2 linked regions of the Verrucomicrobium spinosum DSM 4136 = JCM 18804 genome follow. The protein of the gene in region 2 binds, or shares a complex with, the protein of the main gene of each other region. Links are inferred from orthologs where the notes say so. Each region holds a gene or a part of one and is shown on either strand. Other genes may lie near its edges.

Region 1 (5,288 bases), 860 kb from region 2 along the record:
CGGGCGGCCCCAACTATGTTGCTCAGTTCATGGATTTTCGTGAGACGGTGCCGGCCCTCCCAGCCGCCCCGCGTCCCGGGTCGGAGCTCGGGCGTTTCCTGGAGGCGCTCCAGGGCTGGGACACGCTGAACCTCATGGAGAACAGCCGCCTGGTGGCGGCCTTCTCCAGCTACGAGCGGGCCTGGACGACTGAGTTCTCCCAGGAGCACGACACCTTTCGTCTGCTGGGGCAGGACAATCTGCGTCGCTATCTCCCGGTGAAAAATCTGCGCATCCGCGTGACGGCCGCGGATACACCTTTCGATTTATTTGCCCGCGTTGCCGCAGGGCGCGTGGCAGGTTGTGATCTCACCCTAAGCGTGCCTCCTGGGACGGAGTGGCGGCCCTTGAGCCGCCTGCGGGAGGCCACGGCCGGGTGGGAGTCCGGCATAAAGTTTGTGGAGGAGAGTGATGCGGATTTGGTGCAGGTAATCAGGGAGCGAAAGACGGAGCGCCTCCGGTACGCGAGGCCTCAGGATGTGCCGGTGGCCGTGCGTCGGGCGGCTGCGGCGCAGCAGATCTTTGTGGCGGATGTGCCCGTGCTCATGGAGGGGCGCCTGGAACTGCTCTGGTATGTCCGCGAGCAGAGCCTGAGCTGCGATTACCATCGTTATGGAAATTTGGGCGGAAGGGTGGGAGAGGTGCGCGCGCTGCCGGATTGACCCGGAGTTCCTCAGCCTCAGGCGGGGCGGCAGAACAGGGGGGGAGGGACCCCGGGTCCCTTTTTCCTTGCCAATCCCCATATCCTCGCTTCCTATCACAGCTTCCGAACATTGCCCTACATGGAAGACAACTCCAACCAAACGAAAGACGCTCCGGGTCTGGATCTCAAAGAAATCCGGCAAATCGTGGATTTGATGAGCAAGAACGACCTGTCCGTTTTCCATCTGGAACATGGCTCGTTCAAGATCAAGCTGCGTCGCGGCTCTGACATTGAGGCCGCCAAAGATCTCCTTTCCAAGATGCCCATTTCCGCCGGGGTAACGACCGTGGCGGCCCCCTATGCGACGGCACCTGCCGCCGCTCCTGTTTCCGCTGCCCCTGCGGCAGCCCCGGCACCCGCTGCGGCGGCACCTGCTGCCTCCGAGCCTGCCGGCCCGACGATCAACTCCCCGATGGTGGGCACCTTCTATCGCGCTCCTGGCCCGAATGAGAAGCTGTTCGTCAACGTGGGCGACACCGTGGATGAGAACACGGTGGTCTGCATCATCGAGGCGATGAAGGTCATGAACGAAATCAAGGCAGAAGCCCGTGGCACCATCGCCCGCGTCCTGGTGGATGACACGAGGCCGGTGCAGTACGGTCAGCCCCTCTTCGAGCTCAAGTAAGCTCGCCTCAACCTTCGCCAGAACCTCCGTATTGCTCACGCTCTGGTGAGTCCGGGGGCAGGGACAGAATCAACGCAGCCAGACTGACGCCCCGCCCCTTCCTTTCTCTCCCACACCGAAATGTTTCGAAAAGTTCTTGTCGCCAACCGTGGTGAAATCGCCCTGCGCGTCATCCGCGCCTGCAAAGAGCTGGATGTAAAAACGGTGGCGGTCTACTCCGAGGCGGACGTGGACTCCATGCACGTGCATCTCGCGGATGAGGCCATCTGTATCGGGCCTGGTCCCAGCTCTGAGAGTTACCTCAAGATCCCCCGCATCATCAGCGCGGCGGAGATTGCCAACGTGGACGCCATCCACCCCGGCTATGGCTTCCTCAGTGAGAAGGCCGAGTTCGCGGAAATCTGCCAGCGCTGCAAGATCAAGTTCATCGGGCCCTCGCCCGAGGTGATCAGCATGATGGGCGATAAAAACACCGCCCGTGCCACAGCCCGCCGCCTGGGTGTGCCGATCACGCCTGGGTCTGATGGCATCATCGAGACCGAGGAGCAGGCTTTTGAGATTGCCCGCCGCATTGGTTATCCCGTCATGATCAAGGCCTCCGCCGGTGGTGGTGGTCGCGGCATGCGCCCGGTGCTCAATGAGGCCACGCTCCGCTCCAGCTTCCAGCAGGCCAGCATGGAGGCGCTCAAGTGCTTCGGTGACGGCTCCGTGTACATGGAGAAGCTCGTGGAGCGCCCGCACCACATCGAGTTCCAGGTCGTGGCGGACAGCCACGGCAACGTCGTTCACCTGGGTGAGCGCGACTGCTCCATGCAGCGCCGCAACCAGAAGATCATCGAGGAGTGCCCCTCTCCGAAGATCTCTGACGAGATCCGCCAGGCCATGGGTGAAGCCACGGTCAAGCTCTGCAAAGAGATCGGCTACGAGAACTGCGGCACCATCGAGTACCTCGTGGACAATGAAGGGAAGAATTTCTACTTCATGGAGATGAACACCCGCATTCAGGTGGAGCACCCCATCACCGAAGAGGTGTACGGCTGCGACCTGATCAAGGAGCAGATCCGCATCGCGGCGGGCCTGCCCATCTCTGAGCACGTGCTGAAGAACACGCCCCGTGCCCACTCCATCGAGTGCCGCATCAACGCAGAGGATCCAGACCGCAACTTCGCCCCCAGCCCAGGCAAGATCAATCACTGGTATGCCCCTGGTGGACGTGGTGTGCGCGTGGATACCCACGTGTACTCTGGCTACACGGTGCCTCCGTACTATGACTCGATGATCGCCAAGCTCATCGTCACCGGTGCCACGCGTGACATCGCCATCCGCCGCATGCGGCGTGCCCTGGGCGAGTTCATGATTCACGGCATCAAAACGACGATCCCGCTGCAGAGCAAGATCATCATGACGAGCGATTTCCAGAATGCCAAGTACGACATCACCTGGGTGGAGAACTTCCTCCGCCAGGAAGGTCTGAAGGGCTAGGCGAGAACATCGCGATACGCCTTCGAGGCACCTTGGGTCTTCCCGAGGTGCCTTTTTTTGTCGTCACCCCGGGTGCTGTTGTTTGCCTTTGCCACTGATTGGTCTTTTATGCGGCGTGTCTTCTTCTGTCACCATCTCTGTGCCTGCCACATCGGCCAACATCGGTCCGGGCTATGATTGTCTGGGCCTGGCGCTCTCGCTTTACAATCAGGTCACCGTGACCCGGTTGGAAGGGGCGCCGCGCATTGAGCCGCATCACGCGATGGTGGAGACCATTGCCGCCTTGTTCTTCCAGCAGCGGGACGTCGCGGCCGCGCCTTTTGCGTTCTCCTGGTCCATCGGTGGCGATGTGCCGCAGTCCCGTGGTCTGGGCAGCAGCGTCACGGTACGGCTTGGCGTCCTGATGGGGTTGAATGAACTCTGCGGGAGGCCGCTGAACAAGCAGCAGCTCTTTGCCCTCTGCTCGGAGGCAGAAGGCCATCCCGACAACGTGGCTCCGGCGGTGTTTGGTGGCTTTGCCCTGGCCAACAGCCGGCAGTGGTTCCGGTTTGAGGTTCAGCCCCGCCTGAAGGCCGTGCTGCTCATTCCTGACTTCGAGGTCGAGACTGTGCACGCCCGCAGCGCCTTGCCAGAAAGCGTGCCGCACCATGACGCCGCCCGGAATACCGCCAACGCCTGCACCCTCGTGGCCGCCTTCGCCACGGGCGAGTATGAGCGCATTGGCGATTCCTTGGAGGACTTCCTGCACCAGCCCTACCGTCGGCACCTGGTGCCCGGCCTCTTTGAGGCCATCGGTGCCGGGGTGAAGGCCGGGGCCATCGGCGGCTACCTGAGCGGTTCCGGCTCCACCATCGCCTGCCTCGCCACCGCGGAGGATACGGAGTCCATCGCCCAGGCCATGAAAAATGCCCTGGTGCAGACCGGGGCCACCGGCCGTACGGTGGTGGTGCCTGCCGACAACGTGGGGGCGAGTGTGGTCTCCCAAGGTTGACTTGAGCCCAGCCGCCGCGATACTCGATTTAAGCAGACGCGTTCACGTTATGGTCAATGCCACCTTTCCCGCGGATATCCTGGTTGGCCTGGACTTGCACGAAGGTGACAAGGTCGAAGGCATCGTCCACGACGGGGTTGTGACGCTGCACATCGCGGAGCGGGCTGCGGGTGATTTCAGCAGCAGCGTTGAGCCGGTGAAGCAATTCCTGGCGCAATGGTCGGGAAGGTTCACGCTGGATGACTGCGATAGCGATTCGCGCTTGGATTATCTCACTCAAAAACACTTGAGGTAAGCCCGTGCGAGTTTTTTTGGATGCCAACATTCTGCTGGACGTCGCGCTAAAGCGCCCTGGCTTGCACGACGCCAGCGGCACTGTGCATCTTGAGCGGGCGTTTGCGTTGGGCATGGGGGATTTTGAAGACGCCATGCAAGTTGCCACTGCTGAGGCGGCAGAAGCGCAGGTCATTGTGACGCGAAACCTTGCAGACTTTGCTGCCTCTCCAGTGAGGGTGGTGTCGCCCGAAGCATTTGTTACTCTCACCTGATCATGGATCTCAAAGACCAACTTGAAGACCTGGAGCAGTGGGCCATTGAGGTCATCCTGCACAACAAGCAGGGGTTCAAGGAAAGTCTGGCCCGGTTCATGTTGCACGGGCTGTCATGGATCTATGCCGGCGCGGTGCAGTTGCGCATCAAGCTCTATCGGGAGCGCTACATCCGTGACCATCATGTGGGCGTGCCGGTCATCAGCATCGGCAACCTGACGGTGGGCGGCACGGGCAAGACGCCGGTGGCTGAGCTGCTGGCGAGGGCCTTGCAGAAGGAAGGGCGCAACGTGGCCATTCTCAGCCGCGGCTACAAGAGCAAGCGGCAGAGGCGGGTGCGTTTCTGGACCAAGTGGCTGGCCCGCATCCGGGGCGAGGAGCTGCCGCAAAATCCGCCCCGGGTGGTCAGCAATGGAGAGCGCGTGCTGCTGGACAGTCACACGGCCGGGGATGAGCCCTTCATGCTGGCGAGCAACCTGCCCGGCGTGCCGGTGGTGGTGGACAAGGACCGCGTGAAGGCCGGTCTGTATGCCATCAGGCAGTTCAACTCGGATGTGCTCCTGCTGGATGACGGGCTGCAGTACGTGCGGCTCAAGCACCGGCTGGACATGGTGTTGATTGACCGAACCGCCCCCTGGGGCAACGGTTTCCTGCTGCCCCGTGGCACCCTGCGGGAACCCCCGCGCCATCTGAAGCGCGCCAGCTACATCTTCCTCACCAAGTGCGACAGCTCGGACAACACCGAGATCATCCGTGAGCTGCGCAAGTACAACCGGGTGGCGGAGATCATCGAGTGCCGCCACCGGCCCAAGTACCTGGAGAACATCCACACCCGCGAGCGGGTTTCGTTGGAAAAGATCTACGGCGCCCACGTGGGGGCCGTCAGCGGCATTGCGGTGC
Region 2 (7,430 bases):
AGCGTCTTGGAGTGCTGGCGGCTCGACGCCGCTTTCGCCTGCTGACAGAGGATCTCCCTCCCAGGCCTCCCATCAGCTGCCTCGCCCTCAGACACCCATTTCCCCTTCCTGCCCCAACCCCCTTGGGTTGTAGGGCGACCGCTTCGGTTGCCTCATCAGGAGACATTTGTGGCAGGCGGAGCGCCCGCCCTACAGCAATCCCATGTGCAGCCAATAGCAAGCGCTCCGCATGGGACATCTGGCAGGGACCGGGACAAGAATGTCCCTCACTCCCTTTACTGACCGCCCGTACCCCGAAGCGCCCCCCACTTTTCACTTTTTACTCTCAACTTTTTACTTCCTACAAAACAGCATTCCTCTGGAACTCCCGCCGGTACGCCTTCGGCGTCATCCCCATCACGCGCTGGAATTGGCGGTTGAAATTCGCCAGATTCCCAAACCCGCAATCCAGGGCGAGATCTGCAATCTTGATATCCTCCTCCACCAGGCGGGAGCAGGCGCGTCCAATGCGCAACTCATTCACATACTGCGGCAGGGTCTTGCCAGTGCGGGTGCGGAAGAACCGGCTGAAGGCCCCGGGGCTGAGGCTGGCGTGAGCGGCGGCTTCGTCGCGGTCCACCGTCTCCAGGAGATTCCCATGAATGTAGCGGATCGCCCGCTCCATCCTCCCCTGGTCAGATCCCTTGAGTTCTGGCGCATACTGCGGGCTGGCCAGGGACTTCACGTCCTTCGAGTGGGACAGCAGGTCCAGAATGCTCAACAGCTCAATCACACGGGGCAGGCCCTGATTGTCCGCCAGACGGCGCAAACGCTCCGCCACCTCGTTCCGGGTTTTTCCGGTGAAATGCAGTCCGCGACTCGCCCGTTTGAGCAGCTGACGGACGTTTTCGAGCTCCGGTCTTTGCAAAAAGTCATCGCCCATGAAGTTGTCCAGAAAGCGGATGATGATGGCATGAACCGCTTTTCGGGAACGGCCAGCACTCTCATCTTGATGCCAGACGTGGGGCAAATTTGACCCGACCAGGACGAGATCACCGGCGGTCAAGGGAGCCAGGCTGTCGCCTACAACCCTGTAACCACGGCTCTTCAGCACGAGCGTCAGTTGATGTTCCGGATGAAAATGCCATTGGGCGCCGTAATTTGGCCCCTGCACTTCTTCGCAGTGAAATGACTCATGTTCAGACAACGGGACGGTTTCCCGGATCGGTTTTCTGACTTGGTTGGCAGGCTTCATCTGTGACAAAAGTACCGGAAATCATGACACACGGCGTGGAGGGTGCAATGCCGAGGTGATAGCTTCTTTACATGGGCAAAGAGTTCAATATTTCACCAGTCAACGTCCCGCCAGTCGCGACCAAGTACCGTCACATCGCCACCGCTTTGCCCCATCCGGACTCCTTGTCCACCCTGGAGCGATTGCGAACGCTGGAACCCACGTCGATGCGCGGCATGCCGCCCATCGTCTGGGAGCGGGCCGAAGACATTTTTGTCTATGATAAATACGGCAACCGCTGGCTCGACTGGAGCAGCGGCGTGCTCGTGACGAATGCCGGCCACGGCGTGGCAGAGGTGCGGCAGGCCATCATTGACCAGGTGAACAGCGGGCTGCTTCATAACTACGTTTTCCCTAGCGAAGAACGTGCCGAACTGGTGGGCCTCCTTGCCTCACTTGCCCCGGCGGAGCTCAACAAGGTTTTCCTTCTCACCACCGGCTCAGAAGCCACCGAGTGCGCCATCAAACTCTCGCGCGCTCACGGCATCAAGGTCGGCGGTCGCGGCAAGATCGGCATCGTCGGCTTTGAACGCGGCTTCCACGGTCGCACCATGGGCTCCCAGCAGGCAGGCGGCATGGCCGGGCAGAAGAACTGGATCGTCAATGAAGATCCCGCCATCATCAATGTCCCCTTCCCCGATGGCTACTGGCAGCAGGATGTGTCATTTGACTGCTTCCTCGACTCGCTCGCCAAGCAGGGGATGAAGCCCTCAGACATCGCCGGCGTCATTATGGAGACCTATCAGGGCGTAGGCCCTGACTTCGCCCCGGTGGAGTACGTGGCCGAGCTCGCCGCCTGGTGCCGCCAGCATCAGATCGTGCTCACCTTCGACGAAGTGCAGGCCGGATTCGGTCGCACGGGCAAATTCTGGGCGTTCGAGCACTACGGCGTCACTCCAGACATCATCTGCTGCGGCAAGGGCATCAGCAGCTCCCTCCCCCTCTCGGCCGTCCTGGGTAAGAGCGAGATCATGGACCAGTTTGGCCCTGGCTCGATGACCAGCACCCACACCGGCAACCCAGTGTGCTGCGCCGCCGCCACCGCCGCGATCAACAAGCTCCTGCGTGACCACCTCACGGAAAATGCCGCCGAACTGGAGCCCGTCCTCCTCTTTGGGCTGGAGAAGATCAAGGCCAAGCACCCGCTCGTGGTCGGTCACGTCTCGGCCAAGGGGCTGGTCGCTGGCATGCAGACTGTGAAACCTGGCACCTCGGAGCCGGATCACGATCTGGCCCACCGCATCATCGAGCTGTGCTACCAGCGCGGCCTGCTCCTCTTCGCCCCGGTGGGTGCCTGGGGGCAGACGGTCAAGATTTCCCCGCCCCTCTCCATCCCGCAGGAAGCGCTGGAGGAGGGCTTGGAAGTTCTCGCCGCCGCCACCGATCAAGCCATTGCCGAGGCCGCCGGAGTCTCCGCGACCCAGCTCTCGCTGGCCTAGTTGCCGGTCAATTCTCCAGAATTCCCCTCAGGGAGGCAGGCGCTCCGGTGCCTAGCCTCCCTGTCGCTTTGTGACCAGGGGTTGCGGTTTCCCCCATCCCCTGCTAAGCTGCCCCTCCAACGCCAAACTCTAACTACATGGGACTTTTCAGCAAACGCTCAGTCAGTGACCTCGGTGAGAAGAAGAAGGACATGCCTGAGGGATTGTGGGTGAAGTGCCCTTCCTGCGGAGAGAGCCTCTACGAATCCGCCCTGGCCAAGAATCTCCGGGTCTGCACGCATTGCGGCCATCATTTCACGATGAGCTCAGGGGAGCGCATCGCTGCACTCGTCGATGACGGCACGTTCGAAGAAATCGACGCCAACCTCGACTCCGTCAACGCCCTTGGTTTCAAGGACTACCTCGCCAAAGTGAAGGCCTACCAGGTCAAGACCGGTCTCAAGGAGGCCGTCGTCACCGGCCGGGCCAAGATCGAAGGCACCCCCGTGGTGCTGGCCATCATGGACTTCCGCTTCCTCGGTGCCAGCATGGGCAGCGTGGTGGGGGAAAAGATCACCCGTGCCATCGAGACTGCCACCCGCGAGAAGTGCTCCGTCATCATCTTCAGCGCCTCCGGCGGTGCCCGTATGCATGAGGGCATTCTCAGCCTCATGCAGATGGCCAAGACCTGCGGTGCCCTGGCCCGCCATGGCGAGGCCAAACTGCCCTACATCTCCGTACTCACCCACCCCACCACCGGGGGCGTGACCGCCAGCTTCGCCACCGTGGGCGACCTTATCCTGGCCGAACCCAAGTGCATGATCGGCTTCGCCGGTCCGCGCGTGGTCAAGGAAACCACCCACAGCGACCTCCCGCCCGGCTTCCAGACCGCCGAGTTCATGATGGAACACGGCCTCGTGGACATGATCGTTCAGCGCCCCGTCATGCGCGAGACCCTCGCCAAGCTGCTCAAGTACGTGCAGCAGGAGAAGAAGGCGGCGTAGGCGGGCAAGAGGGCCATTCTGTTTAACCACAGAGGCACAGAGAACACAGAGGGAATGATTTTTTAGACAGAATTAACAAAATTTACAAAATTGGTTTTTGAGTTCAGCTCCGCCAATCAGAAGCTGAACCCTAATTCCGTTAATTCTGTTAATTCTGTCTAAACCTCAGTTGCATTCCCTCTGTGTTCTCTGTGCCTCTGTGGTTTAAATAAGCCGTCCTCCCTCACCCCAGTATTTCCTTGATCACATGGCCGTGCACGTCGGTCAGACGGCGGTCGATGCCGTTGTGGCGGACGGTCAGTCTTTCGTGATCGATGCCCAGCAGGTGCAGCATGGTGGCGTGGATGTCATACACCTGCGTGGGGTGATCCCGGTCCAGCGGCTTGTAGCCCCATTGATCGCTTTCGCCATAGGTCACGCCGCCCTGAATGCCGCCACCGCAGAGCCAGTTGGTGAAACAGTACGGATTGTGATCCCGCCCTGAGCCGCCTTGCGTGGAGGGCATACGGCCAAACTCGGTGGTCCAGAGGATCAGTGTATCCTCCAGCAGGCCACGTTGTTTGAGATCCAGGATGAGGGCGCTCACCGCCTTGGCCATGCCCCAAGCCAGCGGCCCATGATCCCGCTCGACGTCTTCATGGCTGTCCCAGTTGCGTCGTGGAAAGCCATTGTCGTTGCCGCTCCAGATCTGCACAAAACGGACGCCGCGCTCCAGCAGGCGACGCGCCGTGAGACACTTGCGCCCCATGCAGTCGGCCTCCTCGGCAGGATTGATCTCCGTGGGCCACACCTTGCGATGCTCCTGGATGCCGTACATTTCCTTGATCCGCGTAGGCTCGCCCGAGATATCGAGCGCCTCAGGGGCGGCCAGTTGCATCTTCGCCGCCAGTTCATAGCTGCGGATGCGGGAGTCCAGACGCGGGTCCCCACCATGCAGCGCCGCATGCTGACGGTTCAAGCGGCTTAACAGATCCTGCCCCGCCACCTCGGACCGGGCGCTGACATAAGTTCCCGACTTGTGCGGATAGAGATCCGCAATGGGCACCTCGGCACCGGGATAGATGATGGTGCCCGCATGCTGGGAAGGAAGGAACGCCGCATCCCAGTTCTTGGGCCCGTTGGAAGCGAACCCGCGATGATCCGGCAGCACCACAAAGGAGGGCAGGTTCTCGCTAAGCGATCCCAGTCCGTAACTCACCCACGAGCCCATGCCGGGAAATCCCGGCAGGTTGAATCCCGTGGCCTGGAGCAGTGTGCCCTGCGAGTGCACCCCTGTCTTGCCCACCAGATTGTGCACAAACGCCATGTCATCCACGCAGGCCCCCAGCGGGGCCACCGCCTCACTCAGCATCTTGCCGCTTCCGCCGTAGGGCTTGAAGTCCCACACCGGCTTCTTCCAGGGACCCAGACCATTTTGAAACGCCTCCACCGGCTCGCCAAAGTCCGAGGCTTCGCCGTGGTGCTTGATGAGCGCGGGCTTGTAGTCAAAAAGATCGATGTGGCTCGCGGCCCCCGCCATGAAGAGCTGCACCACCCGCTTCGCCCGCGGGGCACGCATGGGTGCCCGCCCTTCTGCCGACGCTTTTGCGTGAAGCGACTCACTCTGCAGGAGCGATCCCAGCGCCAGCAGACCGAACCCCTGCCCACTGGCCGCCAGCAGATCCCGGCGGCTCAGAGTTCTTGGTGATAACATCGATGGCTTCTTCATGGGCGTTGCATAAAGGGATCAATCCACGAACGTGAACTCATTCAGGTTCAAGATAAGGCGGCAGGTGTTGGGCAGGCCATGTTGAGTCGCGTGAGACACCAGTGCCGTCACCTCCTCGCCGGTGGGTTCGCGACCCAGCGCCAGCACAAAAGCACGGCTCACCTGTTGATCAGGGTCCTTTGCCTCCCTGGTCACCCGCCCAGCGAAGTGCTCCGCCATCGCCACCGTCAGCCCGTTGTTGAGCATGGCCAGCGCCTGCAACGGAGAAAGACTCTCGTTGCGCTTGTCCACCCGCATGGAGGGATCCGCGCAGTCCAGCACCGTCATGAAGGGCTGCTGCTGGCTGCGCACGATGAAGCGGTAGATGCTGCGCCGATGGCTGCGCGGATCATTGGGATCATGCAGATGATACTGATAGTGCGGCGAGTGCTCCGGCTTCTCGATCACGAAGTCCTGGAACGACGGTCCGCCCATCGTCAGATCCAGCCGTCCGCTCACGGAGAGGATGGCATCCCGCACTGCCTCCGCCTCCAGCTTGCGCCGGTTCTGCCGCCAGAGCAGCCGGTTGTCCGCATCCACCGTGGTCGCCCGCTCTGCAACGTCCGGCGTGGCATCACTCTGCTGCCGGTAGGTGCGGCTCATGACGATGAGCTTGTGAAGTGATTTCACAGAACCCTTCAAGTCATCGCGGAAGGTGCGCGCCAGCCAGTCCAGCAATTCCGGATGGCTGGGCGTGCCCCCCATGCGACCGAAGTCATTGGGCGTATCCACCAGACCGCGGCCAAAGTGATACTGCCAGACCCGGTTCACCATGCTGCGCCAAAAGAGGGCATTGTCCCGGCTCGTGATCCATTGCGCCAGAGCCACCCGCCGGGCTCCTTCGTCATCCGCATCGGCACAGGCGAACTTGCCCGCCAGAGCATCGAATGCCGCGATGCCGCCCGGTGCCATCAGCTTGTCCGGTGTCTTCACATCCCCGCGCTTCAGCAGAGCAATGGGCCGGGGTTTGCCGCCAGAAGGCCCCGTCCCGGTAAACGTGCCAGTCCCGTAGTGCACGGTCCCGGCATAGACCACCTGCGGCGCGGGCATGGCGGCCAGTTCCCGGTTGATGCCCCCCACCTTTTCCCGCGTCACTGCCAGCTCCTTCAGTTCCTCCGGCTTGGCATGCTTGGCCAGAAGGGCTTTGCGCTGCGCCTCCAGATCCGCCAGCAGCCGCGGATCGTTGCCGGGCTCGAACCCCGGGGCGACGCCGTCGATCAGATTCGCCCTGGCCCAGCGCGGCGGTGCCTCAATGACATCCCGTGAGGTGATCGCCCCCCCAGTGGCGAGGTTGTTTCCTTGCTCATCCAGCACCTGGAGTTCCGCCAGCGCCAGCATGTAGTCCTGCTTCCGCTCCGCCAGTCTTGTGGCGGTGAAGCGGACGTAGCGCCCTTTGGCACTCTCCAGCTTGAGCGTCTGCAAGGCCGTTCCAGGACGCGGCTGATCTTCCGCATCGCGATGCGCCGCCGCCGTCACCTGACCTGCGGCAAAGGCAGGATCATCACTGATCTCCACGCGATACCGCACCGGGAATCCAAACCCAGCGCCGATGCCGTTGAAGTCATCATAGCAAGGTGCCAGCACCACGCGGTCCACCGCCGTGGAGCGCCCCAGGTCCACCTGCACCCATTTCACCTCGTCACGGGATGCTGCCAGCGCGCTGTGATAACCAAACTTCGGGCTCGCATTCCCCTTGGTGGCCTTGCGTGCCTCGGAGATCCGGGCATCCAGTGTGGCGAGCTCCGGCCCGGCCTTGTCTTGGAGGCTCTTCTCCAGCTTTTTCTGCCGATCGCTCAGCTGCCGCTGTTGGAACTCCAGTTCCGCTCGCTTCTGAGTCAGCACGGGATCCGCGTAGTATTTCTTGTCTGCCCGGTCCAGCGCGGCAAACACCGCCTGGAGAGAGTAGTAGTCCTCCTGCGTAATGGGATCGAACTTGTGGTTGTGGCACTGCGCACAACCCACCGTCAGGCTCATGAAGGTGCCCAGGG

Evidence for each region. The genes of interacting proteins can lie anywhere in the genome.
Region 1: the proteins of accD (region 2) and accC are in contact, whole or in part, in a solved structure (PDB 8UXZ), measured with the Escherichia coli proteins. The link is inferred for Verrucomicrobium spinosum DSM 4136 = JCM 18804 from one-to-one orthologs.

What each region holds. Positions count from the first base shown.
Region 1 is NZ_ABIZ01000001.1:1,259,172-1,264,459, forward strand. Bases 793-3,668 are described here. They hold accC (acetyl-CoA carboxylase biotin carboxylase subunit), read left to right. Parts: upstream 793-1,487; coding sequence 1,488-2,849; downstream 2,850-3,668. Other genes in these bases: accB (acetyl-CoA carboxylase biotin carboxyl carrier protein), read left to right, coding at 822-1,367; thrB (homoserine kinase), read left to right, coding at 2,965-3,668. Also shown: VSP_RS04905 (proline dehydrogenase family protein), read left to right, coding at 1-701; more of thrB, read left to right, coding at 3,669-3,840; VSP_RS04925 (hypothetical protein), read left to right, coding at 3,890-4,135; VSP_RS33910 (PIN domain-containing protein), read left to right, coding at 4,140-4,388; lpxK (tetraacyldisaccharide 4'-kinase), read left to right, coding at 4,391-5,288. UniProt on the Escherichia coli protein: This protein is a component of the acetyl coenzyme A carboxylase complex; first, biotin carboxylase catalyzes the carboxylation of the carrier protein and then the transcarboxylase transfers the carboxyl group to form malonyl-CoA.
Region 2 is NZ_ABIZ01000001.1:393,011-400,440, reverse strand. Bases 1,947-4,772 are described here. They hold accD (acetyl-CoA carboxylase, carboxyltransferase subunit beta), read left to right. Parts: upstream 1,947-2,849; coding sequence 2,850-3,695; downstream 3,696-4,772. Other genes in these bases: VSP_RS01475 (DUF1501 domain-containing protein), read right to left, coding at 3,919-4,772; VSP_RS01485 (aspartate aminotransferase family protein), read left to right, coding at 1,947-2,712. Also shown: VSP_RS01490 (AraC family transcriptional regulator), read right to left, coding at 341-1,093; more of VSP_RS01485, read left to right, coding at 1,306-1,946; more of VSP_RS01475, read right to left, coding at 4,773-5,403; VSP_RS01470 (DUF1553 domain-containing protein), read right to left, coding at 5,422-7,430.